3 regions of the Haloleucobacter ellipsoideus genome follow, and region 2 is predicted to be linked to each of the others. Evidence: predicted binding sites of a transcription regulator. Region 2 holds the regulator's gene; each other region holds the start of a gene.
What was found. The regulator LexA, encoded in region 2, represses DNA repair genes until DNA is damaged. The targets are predictions, from matches to a motif close to TGTTCNNNNTGTGTTCNG.

Region 1 (5,283 bases), on a different contig from region 2:
TGGATGCGCCCGGCACGCCCAGTTTCGAGCAGCTTCGCATTTTCCTGGCGGTTGTGGAGGCTGGCAGCTTTGCCGGCGCGGCCCGGCGCCTGAACCGGGCGGTTTCCGTCATCAGCTATGGCATCTCGAATCTGGAACTTCAGCTCGGCCTGTCCCTGTTCGAGCGGGAAGGCACCCGCAAGCCCCGCCTCACCGCCGCCGGCCGGGCCGTGCTGGCGGAAGCCCGCACGGTGACACAGGGCATGGATGGCCTGCGCGCGCGGGTGAAGGGTCTTCTGGATGGCATGGAGGCGGAGGTTGATCTGGCCGTGGACGTGATGCTGCCGGCGGAACGGCTGGCACGGGTGCTGCGCGGTTTCGCGCTGGCCTGCCCCACGGTCTCGCTGCGCCTGCATGTGGAGGCGCTGGGTGCGGTGGCCGCCATGGTGCTGGATGGAAAAGCCGCTATCGGCATCTCCGGGCATCTGGCGATTGGCATAGGGGAGCTGGAGCGGGTGGCGGCGGGTTCCGTGGTGATGGCGCCTGTCGCCGCGCCGGACCATCCCTTGAGCCGCATGGCGCAGATCCCCGCGGGCGCAGGACGCAACCATGTGCAGCTGGTGCTGACGGATCGCTCCCGCTTCACCGCCGGGCGGGACTTTTCCGTTCTCAGCCCGCGCACCTGGCGGCTGGCGGATCTGGGTGCGAAACACGCCTTGCTGCGCGAAGGCATAGGCTGGGGCAACATGCCCCTGCCACTGGTGCAGCCGGATCTGGTGGATGGCACATTGTGCCGCCTGCACATGCCCGACCAGCCCGCCGGCGCCTACCGCTTCTTCGGCATCTGGCGGCGCGATACGCCACCCGGCCCGGGCGCGACATGGCTGCTGGAGCAGTTCTGCGCCACCGGGCCGGATGATGCACATGGCACGCTGCCGGATATCGGTGCGGACCCTGCCGGCCCGGCGCCTTTCTGATCTCAGTCGAACAGCGAAAGCTGCTCGCCAACCACCGGCGCACGGTGGAAATGCTCGGTTGTCAGTTTCACGCCGCGCCCGTGCAGGCCCAGGCGGCGGGCCGCCAGCTCGAACCGCCGGCCGATGGTCCAGGCATAGGGGCCGTCCCCGCGCATGCGCTTACCGAAAGTGGGGTCATAGTCCTTGCCCCCATGCATCTGCCGCACCAGCGCCAGCACATGGCGGGCCTTGTCCGGGAAATGGGTCACCAGCCATTCGCGGAACAGGTCTGCCACCTCCAGCGGCAGGCGCAGCGTGACATAGCCGGCCTGACTGGCGCCGGCCGCCTTGGCCGCATCCAGAATACGCTCGATCTCCATGTCGTTCAGGGCCGGAATGAGTGGCGCGGTCAGCACCGTGACAGGAATGCCCGCCTCGCTCAGGGCGCGGATGGTGGACAGGCGGCGCAGCGGGCTCGCCGCGCGCGGCTCCATCAGCCGGGACAGCTTCGGATCCAGCGTGGTCATGGATATGGCCACCTTCACCAGCCCCCGTTCCGCCATGGGGGCCAGAATATCGATATCCCGCGCCACCAGACCGGATTTGGTGACAATCCCCACCGGATGGCCAAACTCGGCCAGAACCTCCAGAAGCCGCCGTGTCACCTCATATTGCCGCTCGATCGGCTGATAGGGATCCGTGCTGGTGCCGAGGGCGATCACCCTGGGCTTGTAGCGCGGGTGGGAAAGTTCCCGGCGCAGCAGGTCCGGTGCATCCGGCTTGACGAACAGGCGGGTCTCGAAATCCAGACCGGCGGAAAGGCCGTGATAGGCGTGGGTGGGCCGCGCATAGCAATAGACACAGCCATGCTCACAGCCGCGATAGGGATTGATGGAGCGGTCGAACCCGATATCGGGCGAGTCATTGCGGGTGATGACCGTGCGGGCACGCTCGGCTGTCACTTCGGTGCGGAAAGGCGGCAGATCCTCAAGGCTCTGCCAGCCATCATCAAAGGCAATGCGCGCGGCAGACTCAAAACGCCCGGTGGCATTGGAAACGGCCCCTCTTCCGCGCCGCCGTCCGGCCTCCACCACCGCATCCGTCATGCCATCCGCACACAGATCCGCCGGCATCAGGCCCGCGGGCTGATGGAGGGAGGGGGTGGGGATATGAGAAGCAATCGGGCTCATGCTTCATGCATAGCATAAAGCATGGAACAAATGAAGAACAATTAACCCTGTTTCGACACGGGCGCCCGGAGCACGCCCGCATCTGCGGGGCTGCTCCGGGCCGCGCCATCACTCAAGGATGATCAACAGATCCTTGGCATCGACATTGTCGCGCACCTTGGCCACGATCTCCTTCACCACACCACCACGCGGGGCGTTCAGTGTGGTTTCCATCTTCATGGCTTCCATGGTCAGAAGGGCATCGCCGGAAGAAACCTTCTGCCCCACCCGTACCGCGATGGAGGAAATCGCACCCGCCATGGGGGCGGCGATATGGTCCGGGTTGCCATCCTCGGCCTTGCGGCGCCCCCCCTTCACGATGCGGGTCTTGTCAGCGATGCGGATGACACGCGGCTGGCCGTTCAGCTCGAAGAACAGCTTCACATAGCCCTCGCCATCCGGCGCGCTGATGGCCTGAAGACGCACGACAAGCGCCTTGCCGGGCTCCAGCTCCACCACGACTTCCTCACCCGGCTGCATGCCATTGAAGAAGGTGGGGGTGGGCAGGGTGGTCACCGGGCCGCCCTCCTCCACCGCGCGGGCAAAGGTGGCGAACACCTTGGGATACATCAGCCATGAGGCGAACTCATTATCGCTCACCTCCCGTCCGGCATCCTGCTCCGCCTGCTTGCGGGCGGCGGCAAGATCCGCCTCGCCCAGCAAAGCGCCGGGGCGCGCGGTGCTCGGGGTTTCCCCCTTCAGGGCCTTCTTCTGCAGGGCCTGCGGCCAGCCACCGGCCGGCTGGCCCAGATCCCCGCGCAGCATCTCCACCACCGAGGCGGGGAAGGCGATGTCGCGGTCCTGGTCCAGCACATCGTCCGGGGTCAGGTTCTGGGCAACCATCATCAGCGCCATGTCGCCCACCACCTTGGAGGAGGGCGTGACCTTGATGATGTCGCCGAACATGTCATTGGCCTGCCGGTAGGCGCGGGCCACCTCATGCCAGCGCGTATCCAGCCCCAGCGAGCGGGCCTGCTCCTTGAGATTGGTGAACTGCCCGCCCGGCATTTCGTGCAGATACACCTCCGATGCGCCCGAACGCAGATCGCTCTCGAATGGCGCATAGAGGGCGCGCACGCCTTCCCAGTAGAAGCTGATCTGGCGGATGGCCTCCGCATCCAGTCCACTGTCGCGCTCCGTATGGCGCAGGGCCTCGACGATGGAGCCGAGACAGGGCTGGGAGGTGGCGCCGGACATGGCGTCGGTGGCCGCGTCAATCGCATCCACCCCGGCCTCGATGGCGGCGATGAGTGTCGCCCCGCCAATGCCGGACGTGTCGTGCATGTGCAGATGGATGGGCAGGTCCGTCACATCACGCAGCGCCTGCACCAGCGCACGGGCGGCCGGGGGACGCAGCAGGCCGGCCATGTCCTTGATGGCGAGCATCTGGCAGCCGGCGGCCTCGAACTCCCGCGCAAGACCGGCATAATAATTGAGCGAATATTTCGCCCGGTTCGGGTCCAGCACATCACCCGTATAGCAGATCGCGCCTTCCGCGATCTTGCCGGCCTCAAGCACCGCATCAATCGCCACCCGGGTATTCTCCACCCAGTTCAGGCAATCGAACACGCGGAACAGGTCGATCCCCGCCTCCGCGGCGCGGGCGATGAAGAAGCGCACCACATTGTCCGGGTAATTGGTGTAGCCCACGCCATTCGCGCCCCGCAGCAGCATTTGCAGCAGAAGGTTGGGCGCGCTCTGGCGGAAGGCGGCGAGGCGCTCCCACGGGTCTTCATTCAGGAAGCGCATGGCCACATCGAAAGTGGCCCCGCCCCAGCATTCCAGGGAAAGAAGCTGCGGCAGACCGGCGGCATAGGAGGCCGCCGCCGGCACCAGATCCTTCGTGCGCATCCGCGTCGCCAGCAATGACTGGTGGGCATCGCGCAAGGTGGTATCGGTGATGAGCACCTGCTTCTGCGCACGCACCCAGCGGGCAAAGCCCTTCGGGCCAAGCTGGTCCAGAAGCTGCTTGGTGCCATCGGCGGGCGCGGCACTGAAATGCGGCGCGACCGGCATGTGCAACGGGGTCGGCACCGCAATGCGGCCCTTCATGTCCGGATGGCCATTGACGGTGACCTGCGCGATGGAGGTCAGCAGCTTGGTTGCCCGGTCCTTGCGCCTGGGCAGGTTGAACAGCTCCGGCGTGTCATCGATGAACCGCGTTGTATAGGTCATCGCATGGAACACGGGGTGGTTCAGCACCGCCTCAAGGAAAGGCAGATTGGTGGTGACGCCGCGAATGCGATATTCGCGCAATGCGCGATCCATGCGTGCAATGGCTTCATCCGGGGTCGGCGCCCAGGCTGTCACCTTCTCCAGCATGGCATCATAGAAGGGCGTGACCACCGCACCCGAATATGCCGTGCCGCCATCCACGCGAATGCCGAAGCCCGCCGCGCCGCGATAGGCGGTGATGCGGCCATAGTCCGGCGCAAAACCGCGCTCGGGATCTTCGGTGGTGATGCGGCATTGCAGGGCATGGCCATCGAGCGTGATGTCGGCCTGCGGGGGAATGCCGGTTTCCGCCAGCACGCCAACATGCCCGCCTTCCGCAATGCGGATCTGCGCCTTCACGATATCGAGCCCGGTCACCACTTCCGTGACGGTGTGCTCCACCTGAATGCGCGGATTGACCTCGATGAAATAGAACTTGCCCGTGTCGGCATCCATCAGGAACTCGACCGTACCGGCTCCCACATAATTGGATGCGCGCGCGATGCGCAGGGCCGCTTCCGCCAGCCCCTCACGGGCGGCATCATCCAGATAGGGTGCGGGCGCGCGCTCCACCACCTTCTGGTGACGGCGCTGGATGGTGCAGTCCCGCTCATAGAGATGCACCAGATTGCCGTGGGTATCCCCCAGCACCTGCACTTCCACATGGCGGGCGCGCTGCACCAGCTTTTCCAGATATACCTCGTCCTTGCCGAAGGCGGCGGCCGCCTCGCGCCGGGCGGTGGCCACGGCATCCAGAAGCTGGCTCTCGGCGGTGATGGGGCGCATGCCGCGCCCACCGCCGCCCCAGCTCGCCTTGAGCATGACCGGATAGCCGATTTCAGCGGCCAGACGGCGCACCTCATCGGGATCATCCGGCAGCGGATCTGTCGCCGGCATCACCGGCA
Region 2 (5,283 bases):
GTATGACACCTATCAGGTCGCGGAAGCGCGCGCCTGGGGGGCGGATTGCATCCTGATCATCATGGCAGGTGTGGATGATGCGACCGCACGAGATCTCGCGGATGCCGCCAGCGCCTATGGCATGGATGCGATCGTGGAAGTGCATGATGAGGCGGAGCTTGATCGTGCGCTCAATCTGCCCTGCCGGCTGATTGGCATCAACAATCGTGATTTGCGGACCTTCCACACCGATCTTGCAACCTGTGAGCGGCTCGCCCCGCGGGTGCCGCAGGGTCGTATCGTGATTGGTGAAAGCGGCATCTTCACACCGGAAGATGTGCTGCGCCTCTCACAGTCCGGCATTGGCACCATTCTTGTCGGCGAAAGCCTGATGCGGCAGGAGGATGTGGCCGGAGCGACCTCCTATCTGCTCTCGCTCTAGGGTCACCTGCCAGCCACGAGGCTGCTCATGGCTGGACTTCCACGGCCCGGGGCGGCACGCTTGGGATAAATTGCGGCCGTCTGGTCTTTCGCCTGCGAAAGTGAGCTCATGGTTCATCTCACCCATCTTGATGCCCAGGGCAATGCCCATATGGTGGATGTCTCCGAAAAGGCCATCACCGCGCGTGAGGCGGTGGCGGAAGGCTGTGTTCTCATGGCGGCGGAGACCCTGTCGCTCATCCTCTCCGGCAATGCGAAGAAGGGGGATGTTCTTGGCGTTTCCCGCATTGCTGGCATCATGGCCGCCAAGCGCACCCATGAGCTGATTCCCCTGTGCCATCCGCTCATGCTCTCAAAGGTTGAGCTGGAGCTGGAACCGGATGAGGCCCTTCCCGGCCTGCGTGTCACGGCCCGGGTCAAGACCTCTGGGCAGACGGGGGTGGAGATGGAGGCCCTTACGGCTGTGAGCGTGGCCTGCCTCACCATTTATGACATGGCCAAGGCCGTTGACCGCGGCATGCGGATCGAGGCCATCCGGTTGCTGGAAAAGGCCGGCGGCCGCAGCGGACACTGGCAGGCGCAGGCCTAAAGGTCATTCTAACGGGAGGACGCGCCATCATGGCCCTGATCGCTGTTGAGGACGCCCTGTGTCAGATCACCTCTTCCGCCGCTCTTCTCGGCGTGGAGCAGGTTCCGGTTGGGCAGGCGGCAGGCCGGGTGCTGGCGCAGGATGTGCTGGCGCGGCGTTCCCAGCCCCCGGCGGACATGTCTGCCATGGATGGCTATGCCGTGTGCGGCGCTGATGGCACACAGCAGGGCGCAAGACTGCGGATTATCGGCGAATCTGCCGCAGGTCGCCCCTTCGCGGGCATTGTCGGCTCTGGCGAGGCGGTGCGGATCTTTACCGGCGCGGTCATTCCCGAGGGGGCGCAGACCGTTGTCATTCAGGAAGATACGCAGCGGGAAGATGAATTCATCACCACCACCCAGCCCACGCCCATGGGACGCAATATCCGCCGAATGGGCTGTGATTTTCTGAAAGACACGCCCGGTCTCAAGGCGGGGCATCGCCTGAGTGCGCGCGATGTCATGCTGGCTGCGGCGATGGACCATCCCACTTTGCTGGTGGCGCGCCGCCCCCGCGTGGCGCTGATGCAGACGGGTGATGAGCTTGTCCTGCCCGGTCAGGGGACCGGTGCCCAGGGTGAGATTGTCGTCTCCAATGCCTTTGGGCTTGCTGCCCTCGCCCGCCAGCTCGGGGCCGAGGTGACGGATCTCGGCATTGTGCCAGACCAGATGGAGGCCACCCGGCAAGCCGTTGCGCGTGGTGTGGGCGGGGAGTTCGACCTGCTGGTTTCAACAGGCGGGGCATCGGTCGGGGATCATGACCTTGTAGCCCCTGCCCTGCGTGCGGAAGGGGTGGACCTGCATGTCCACAAGATTGCGTTGCGACCGGGCAAGCCATTGATGTTCGGTACAAAAGGCAAGGCATTGTGTCTTGGATTGCCCGGCAATCCGGTCTCCTCCCATGTCTGCTCTGTCCTCTTCATGGCACCGCTGCTGCGGGTGATGCAGGGAGAGGCGGCCGGCACATTGCCGACCATTCCCGCGCGTCTGGCTGTTGATGTGAAGTCCAACGGCTCCCGCAAGGATTTCATGCGCGCCACGACTGTTCGCGCGGATGATGGCGCCTTGCTCGTGACCCCGGCAAAAGTGCAGGACAGTGCCATGCTGGCCGTGATGGCCGGCTCGGACTGCCTGCTGGTGCGCGCGCCTGATGCGCCAGCCGCCCGCGCTGGCGAGACATGTGAAATCATCCCGTTTTTTGATTAAATGGACTTTAACTCCATCTTCACTCTTGCAGAACACAAATGGAACAGATAAATCATCGTTCCTGATTTGTTTCACTCATGGCGCGTTCAGCGGGCAGGATTGAGCGGCATTTGTGCCGCAGCCCGTGGTTGCCGCATCGAGACGGGGGCGTGGAGATGCTGACACGCAAGCAATATGACTTGCTTCGCTTCATTCATGAACGTGTAAAGGAAACCGGTGTTCCGCCTTCCTTTGACGAAATGAAGGAAGCGCTCGATCTGCGCTCCAAATCCGGCATTCACCGGCTGATTACGGCTCTGGAAGAGCGGGGCTTCATCCGCCGCCTGCCCAATCGTGCCCGCGCTCTTGAGGTCGTGCGCCTGCCTGACAGCGTCTCTCCCGGAATTGGTGGACGCAGCTCGGCGCGGGGGTTCTCTCCATCTGTTATCGAGGGAAGCCTGGGGCGGGTACACTCCGTGCCGGAGGGGGAAGAAGATGCCCCGGCGCAGGGCGTTGCCGTGCCGATGATGGGACGGATAGCCGCCGGAACACCTATTTCCGCCATCCAGAGCCGCAGCCACACCCTGAATGTTCCGCCTGAAATTCTTGGTTCCGGCGAGCATTACGCTCTGGAAGTGCGGGGCGACAGCATGATCGAGGCCGGTATTCTCGACGGGGATACGGTGCTGATCCGCAAATGCGAAAGTGCGGAGACCGGAGACATCATCGTCGCCCTGATCGATGATGAAGAGGCCACACTCAAACGCCTGCGGCGCAAGGGGGCATCCATTGCCCTTGAGGCGGCCAATCCTGCATATGAAACCCGCATTTTTGGCCCGGACCGGGTACGCATTCAGGGCCGTCTTGTCGGATTGATGCGCCGCTACTGAATGGCGTCGCCTATTCAGAAAATGCCTCTGCTTCTGCCGAGCCTGTATCCCATGTTCCCGAAGAGCCGGGTGTGGGTTCTTTGGCGACAGGAGGCAGCCAGGGACGGTCTACAGATGGCGCCCGGGTGGGCATCTCGTGCCAGCCTTCCGGCTTCAGAAACAAGGCCAGTGTGCCTGTGCGGGAGAGTTCCTCCAGTGTGATGACACGGGCCTGGCAATCACCGGGCGGCATGTGACGGCTGACGACGATATTGGCATTCAGACAGTCGGCCACCAGACTTTCCGGCTGGTGCGATATGGCGATACGCTCGCCGTTCGGCAACTGGCCAACACAGCCTTCAGCATCACAGCGGAAGGCGTGATCCAGCCCTTCGCTTGTGGCGGTGCGTCTGTCGCCCTCCCGGCTCAGCCACTGTTCTGCTGTCAAACGTCCCCGTTTGGCATCCACAATGGAAAGGCGTCCATCCGCCCCCCTGATGCCAATGGTCGTGCCGTTGGATGCAACAAGAATATCCGGGCGTGGCAGGGGCCCGGCTGCAAGCGCGGCAAAAGCCAGAGGAAACAGCGCGAGAAGGCGCAGGCGTCCGATGAAGAGACAGGCGCACAGCAGCGCCAGTGTCAGCCACATCAGGCAGCCCAGATTCATCCATGTCACGGCGACATCGGCATTTGGCAGGCGGGTCACCCAATCGGAGATCTGCACCATCAGCTCTATGCCAAGCCCCATGACAGGCCAGGCCAGCCCGTCCCAGCCAAACGGAATGAGCAGAACCCCGACCAGCCCAAAAGGCATTACCAGAAAGGAAACCACCGGCATGGCGGCCAGATTGGCCAGCAGCCCATATGTTGCCGCGCGCTGGAAATGATAGGCCCCATAGGGTGATGAGGCAGTGCCCGCAAGCAGTGTTGTTACGGCAATGCCCAGCATGAACAGCATGGGCACCGCCAACAGCCATCTGGACAAGCCCGTCATGCGCGGCTGCAACCGGGCAATATTGAACACCTCATATCCGGCAACCAGTGCCAGAGTTGCCGCAAAGGACATCTGCGTCCCCGCCCCCAGAATGGCGGACGGTGTGAAGGCAAGCATGATGACTGCCGCAACGGAAACCGTCCTCAGGGTCAGGGCCCTTCGTCCAATCAGCACCCCCGCGAGCACCACGGCAACCATGATGAAGGAGCGCTGTGCCGGTGGGTCATTGCCGGAAAGCAGCAGATAGAAGGCGCTGCCCGCAAGGGCGATCACAGCCGCGATGGACTTGATGGGCCAGCCCAGTGCCAGCGCCGGGAAAAGCGCCAGTCCTCCCCGGATGATGGCAAACAGCGTGCCTGCCACCATCGCCATATGCAGCCCTGAAATGGAGAGAATGTGGGTGAGGCCGGAGACGCGCATGCTGTCCTCCACCTCAAGGGGAATGGCCGTGCGGTCGCCCGAAACCAGAGCCAGCGCAATGGCCGCCGGCACACCGGACAAGGACTGGTAAATCCGCGCTTCCAGCCCTCTGCGCACGGCATCCATCCCCATGGCAAACCGGACGGAAAAGGGTGGAGACCCAGCAGGCTCCACAACTGGCGCACCCAGCCCGAAACCCACCGCCCCGATGCCGGAGAACCATGGTGCGCGCCCGAAATCATGCCCTCCGGGCATGGCCGCGCCCAATGGCGGCAGCAGTTGGGCCAGTTGTCTCACCCGGCTTCCCACGGGCGGAGCAGTGCCCTTGCGAAGGGTCAGGCGCACCAGCGCAGGCGGGGTACTCAATCCGCGAATGGGCGTATCATCCAGCCGAAGCAGGATACGGTCACTCTTCACCCGCCTCTCGACCTTTTCCACATAGCCGGTCAGGCGCACGGGATAATCCGGCGGAATCACAACATCATGGGCAATCCACGCCGTATGCCCCGCCCCCAGCGTGATACCGCCGCTGATGGCCGCGAGAACAAGCATGGCGCTGAAGGCAAAAGGCCGCCTGCGGCTGATCCATGCCCCGCCGGCAGAAATCGCGAACAGAATCAGGCAGGCCCAGAGCGCAGGTTCCTGCGGGGCTGCAAAATACAGCAGAACGCCAAGACCCAGCGCGACAGGCAGCCACAGGGAGAGGCGCCCGGCGACACTTTGCAGCGCCCATTCCTCACCCAGCCGGCGCAACACAAGATGAATGAT
Region 3 (5,283 bases), on a different contig from region 2:
CCCCCGCCGCTGCCGAGAAGCAGCCCGAGGTGGTCGCCGCCCCCACCAGCCCGGCCCGCCTCTCCCTGCGGGAAGAGGATGGCGTTCTGGTCTATGAGGGCTCCGTTGCGAATGAGGACAGCCGCAAGGATCTTCTCGCCGCTCTTGTTGCCGTTTATGGCGCGGACCGTATTCGTGGCAATGTATCGGTTGACCCCAACACCGCCCCTGCCCCCTGGCTCGCCAATCTCGGCGGCCAGCTCACGGCTCTCAAGTTTCCCGGCCTTGATGCCCAGTTTGAAGGCAACCACCTGAAGGTGAACAGCCTGCCGGCCGGAACCGACCGTGAAGCCCTGCTCGGCGCACTGCGCCAGTCTTTCGCCTCGGGCTCGGTCACCCTGCCGGCCGCGGCACAGCCGGTGGCAGACCGCCCTGCCCGCCTCTCCCTGCGCGAGCTGGGCAACAAGGTCATCTTTGGCGGCGCGGTGCCGGACAGCGCGAGCGCGGACACCATCAAGCAGACTCTGGCTGACGTGTTTGGCGCCGAGAACATTTCCGGTGATCTCTCTGTCGACCCGCGTTACCAGGCCCCCGGCTGGCTGACCCGCCTGGGTGAGTTCCTGGGTCTGGTGAAGAGCCCCGGCCTGAACGTTGTGCTTGATGGGTCGGATGTGGACATCCGCGCCATTTCCCCGAATGTGGACCGCACTTCCCTGCTGGAGAAGCTGAAGGCCCTTTTCGGCGGTGATGTTGCCGTGACCCTGCCGGACCTTTCCAGCCCCCGCCTTTCTGCTGAATCCGCGCTCAGTGCCCTGAACGCCCTTCAGTCCGGCTATCGCGGCAAGGATGTTGCGCAGACCCTGAACCAGGTTGCCATCGAGTTCGAGACCGGCAGCGCCACCGTGCCCGCCACCGAGCGTGAGGTCATCCTCAAGGCTGCGGAACTGATCAAGGGCCTGCCGCAGGGTGCCCGCGTGATCATCGAAGGCTATACGGACAATGTCGGCGATGCGCAGATGAATCTCGCCCTCTCCGAGCAGCGCGCGGAAGCAGTGAAGACCATCATGGTTGAGGCTGGCGTGCCTGCCGAGGATATCAGCGCCACCGGCTATGGTGATGCCAACCCGGTGGACACCAATGAGACGCCGGAAGGGCGTGCGCACAACCGTCGCATCACCTACGAAATCCAGGTCCGCTGATTGCCGACCCTCCTTCCCCCGAAGGCCTGAGGCAGCGGGGGAAGGGCAGACTCAAAAGGGGCGCTCCATGCCGGAGCGCCCCTTTTTCATTTCAAGCTTGGGAAGCTGTGATGCTCAGGGCATCAGGGCAACCTGCCGGAGCCCTGCATCTTCCGGGAAACCCATGACCAGATTCATGTTCTGCACCGCCTGGCCGGACGCCCCCTTCACCAGATTGTCAATGGTGGAGATGACGACAGCGCGCCCCGGCACCCGGTCCGCCACCACACCGATGAACACATGGTTGGAGCCACGCACATGGCGGGACTGCGGCACCTGCCCGAAAGGCAGAACATGCACGAAGGTCTCGCCCTTGTAGAAGCTGGAGAGGATGGCATGCAGATCCTCTGCCTTGCCGCCCGTGGTCTGCACATAGATGCTGGCATAGATGCCGCGGTTCATGGGCAGGAGATGGGGTACGAAAACCGGCGTGACCGGACGGCCGGCCGCCTTGGAATATTCCTGATCCAGCTCACCCATATGCCGGTGCGATCCGACGGAATAGGCATGGACCCCCTCTGAAACCTCGGAGAACAGCATGGCTTCCTTGGCCGCGCGGCCAGCGCCGGACATGCCGGTCTTGGAATCCACCACGATGCTTTCAGGCTGGATGGCGCCGGCCTCCAGCAGCGGCACCACCGGCAGAATGGCAGTGGTGGTGTGGCAGCCGGGATTGGCGACAAGACGCGCCTTGCGAATCTCGTCGCGATAGATCTCGACCAGACCGAAAGCCGCCTCCTTCTGCAGTTCCAGCGCGGCATGGGGGTGCCCGTACCACTGCTCATAGGCACCGGGATCCTTCAGGCGGAAATCGGCCGAAAGATCAACAACCTTCACATGTGCATTATTCTCGAACAGGGTCTTGATCACGGTCTGCGTGGTGCCATGGGGCAGAGCGCAGAACACCAGATCAATGCCGGAAAAGTCCACCTCACTGATCGAAACCAGCCGGGGCAGCTCATAGGGGGCGAACTGGGGGAACACCTCGGCCATGGTCTGGCCGGCCTTCCGGTCTGCCGTCAGCGCCGCAATCTCCACGTGCGGATGGCGCAGAAGCAGGCGCACCAGTTCCGCGCCGGTATAACCAGAAGCGCCAAGAACTGCGATTTTCGCCTTTGCGTCCGCCATCGTTTTCTCTCCATCTGCCGCCATATGCGGGGCTACGCTCTTCAATTGCGTTCTCTACACTCTTCCCGAGACAGGCGAAAGCCGCAACTGCCCTCTCCACATGTTTCCTTTTTGTTCCGATTTGGACTCCGCGTTTGGCAGCTTTCATGCCAGAATGGGCGAAAGCACATTCCGATTCTCCAGGTGATGTCCGCAGCTTGTTAAGGTCCGCATGTCAGGTTTCTCCTGCACGCAAGGGCCTTTCCAGCCCGTTGCATCCATTTTGCCTGCCATATCCGGCTTCGAGGTCCATGTCCCAGCCTGACGATCTTTTCGCCGCCCCGCCGCCTGCATCGAAGACCAAGGCCAGAAGCAAGGCTGCGGTGAGCGTCCCGACCATGGCGACCGAATATACCGCCGCGCATATCGAGGTGCTGGAAGGGCTGGAGCCCGTGCGCCGCCGCCCCGGCATGTATATCGGCGGAACGGACTCCAAGGCCCTGCACCATCTGTTCGCCGAAGTGGTGGACAATGCGATGGACGAGGCGGTGGCCGGCCATGCCACCTTCATCGAGGTGCATCTGGCGGCTGATGGCTCGCTGACCGTTTCCGATAATGGCCGCGGCATTCCGGTGGAGGAGCACCCCAAGTTTCCGGGCAAATCGGCGCTTGAGGTCATCATGACCACATTGCATGCCGGCGGAAAATTCGACAGCCAGGTCTATGAGACATCCGGCGGCCTTCATGGCGTTGGCATCTCTGTGGTGAATGCGCTTTCAGATGTGCTGGAAGTGGAGATTGCCCGGAACCAGACCCTCTATCGCCAGTGCTTCTCCCGCGGCATCGCGCTGGCCCCGCTGGAAGAGGTGGGGCGCGTCAACAATCGGCGCGGCACCCGTGTGCGCTTTCATCCCGACCCGGAGATTTTTGGCGACGATCTCCATTTCGAGCCCGCGCGCGTGTTCCGCATGGCCCGCTCCAAGGCCTATCTGTTTGGCGGCGTGGAGGTGCGCTGGTCTTGTGATGCCGCGCTGCTGAAGGGCGTTGAGGGGATCCCGGAAAAGACCGTTTTCCGCTTCCCCAATGGCCTGAAGGACTATCTCGCCATCGAGATTGAAGGGCGCACCCTGGTGCACCCGGATATTTTCGCCGGCCGCATCCAGAAAACCGGCGGGCACGGCTCGGTGGAATGGGCCGTGGCCTGGCTGGCGGATGGGGATGGAAGCGTCTCCTCCTACTGCAACACCATTCCCACCCCGGATGGCGGCACCCATGAGAACGGCCTGCGCGCCGTGCTGCTCAAGGGCCTGCGCGACCATGCCGAGCGCTCCGGCGTCGGCAAGCGCGGCAGCGTCATCACCGGTGATGACGTGATGACCGGCTGCGCCGCCATGCTCTCAGTCTTCGTGCGGGAGCCGGAATTTCAGGGCCAGACGAAGGATCGCCTCGCCACCACGGAAGCCGCGCGGATCGTGGAAAGCGCGCTGCGGGATCCGTTCGATCACTGGCTTGCGGCCAACCCAGCCCATGCCACCCGCCTGCTCGACCATGTGATCGACCGGGCGGAAGAGCGCCTGCGCCGCAAGCAGGAGAAAGAAGTCGCCCGCAAGACAGCGGTGCGCAAGCTGCGCCTGCCCGGCAAGCTTGCTGATTGCTCCAATACGGATGCTGCCGGCTCCGAGCTTTTCATCGTCGAGGGCGACTCGGCGGGAGGTTCCGCCAAGCAGGCACGGGACCGCAAGACCCAGGCCGTTCTGCCCCTGCGCGGAAAGATCCTCAATGTGGCCAGCGCGGGCCGGGACAAGCTGGCCCAGAACCAGCAACTCACGGATCTGGGACAGGCGCTCGGCTGCGGCACTCTTGGCCAGTATCGGGAGGCGGACCTGCGCTATGAGAAGGTCATCATCATGACCGATGCCGATGTGGACGGCGCCCATATCGCCTCATTGCTGGTCACCTTCTTCTTCCGCCAGATGCCGAAGCTGATCGAAGGCGGCCATCTTTTCCTCGCCGTGCCGCCGCTCTATCGCATCACGCAGGGCGCCAAAACCCTGTATGCGCGCGATGATGCCCACAAGGATCAGTTGCTGAAGAAAGAGTTCACCGGCAAGGGCAAGATTGATGTGGGCCGATTCAAGGGGCTGGGTGAAATGATGCCGGCCCAGCTCAAGGAAACCACCATGAGCCCGCTCACCCGCACGCTCCAGCTTGTGACCATTGCGGATGCGGAAGCCGCGGCAACGGCGGATCTGGTGGAGCGGCTGATGGGCAACAAGCCCGAAGCCCGGTTCCACTTCATCACCGAACATGCGGCCTTCGCGGATGAGGAACTGCTCGATATCTGAACCGCATGCCCCAAAGGCGCAGATGCCGGATTGTCGGGCAACCGCAGAAAATGAGCCGTTCTTCCAGATAGAGCGTGCCCCAGTAAAAAGGCGCGGCCCGGTATTTTTCCGGGACCGCGCCTCCATTCACGCATCCATTGACCCGGCTCCATGCACAAGGCGGGTCGGGAACCGGGTCAGGCCTGCCCGAGCCTCTCCTCAAGCGCCGCATAAAGCGGATTATCCGAGGCGAAGACATATTCCAGCGGCGTCACGCTCACCATGCCCGCCCCCCGCTCGCGCAGGAAGATCGTCAGGTCGTGCAGCGTTCTGGGCGGGCAATGCAGGGTCAACATGCCGGAAGATGTGGGCCCGCCAAAGGGGGCGACACAACTGAAGCGCTGAACGGCCTCCGCCACCAGCGCATCATTGAGCCGCGCACAGCGGGTCCGCACTTCACGCATGGTGCGCGCGCGCTTTTCCGCACCCAGCCGGTCGAACATCGCCCGAGCGGCGGCCCGCGTGGCATCAGGCCAGCTGGCGGTGAGCGAGGCGACGAGATTGGCCTGCGATTTCAGGATCACGCCGTCATCCACCACCTTCAGCCCATTGGCGGTGAGGGTCGCACCGGTGGA

Region 1: a site for LexA is predicted at 2,148-2,165, ahead of ACT6QG_RS03925 (PA0069 family radical SAM protein). Genes of this name have one in related genera too.
Region 3: a site for LexA is predicted at 2,447-2,464, ahead of parE (DNA topoisomerase IV subunit B). Genes of this name have one in related genera too.

The regions. Positions count from the first base shown of each region.
Region 1 covers NZ_JBQWAR010000015.1:85,746-91,028, forward strand. Annotated here, with positions in the region: gene ACT6QG_RS03920 (LysR family transcriptional regulator) at 1-956, shown strand, start outside; gene ACT6QG_RS03925 (PA0069 family radical SAM protein) at 959-2,125, opposite strand; gene pyc (pyruvate carboxylase) at 2,234-5,283, opposite strand, start outside.
Region 2 covers NZ_JBQWAR010000011.1:88,035-93,317, forward strand. Annotated here, with positions in the region: gene trpC (indole-3-glycerol phosphate synthase TrpC) at 1-421, shown strand, start outside; gene moaC (cyclic pyranopterin monophosphate synthase MoaC) at 530-1,009, shown strand; gene ACT6QG_RS01620 (molybdopterin molybdotransferase MoeA) at 1,039-2,253, shown strand; gene lexA (transcriptional repressor LexA) at 2,409-3,122, shown strand; gene ACT6QG_RS01630 (ComEC/Rec2 family competence protein) at 3,133-5,283, opposite strand, start outside.
Region 3 covers NZ_JBQWAR010000019.1:127,997-133,279, forward strand. Annotated here, with positions in the region: gene ACT6QG_RS10720 (OmpA family protein) at 1-1,178, shown strand, start outside; gene argC (N-acetyl-gamma-glutamyl-phosphate reductase) at 1,293-2,345, opposite strand; gene parE (DNA topoisomerase IV subunit B) at 2,636-4,669, shown strand; gene hisG (ATP phosphoribosyltransferase) at 4,846-5,283, opposite strand, start outside.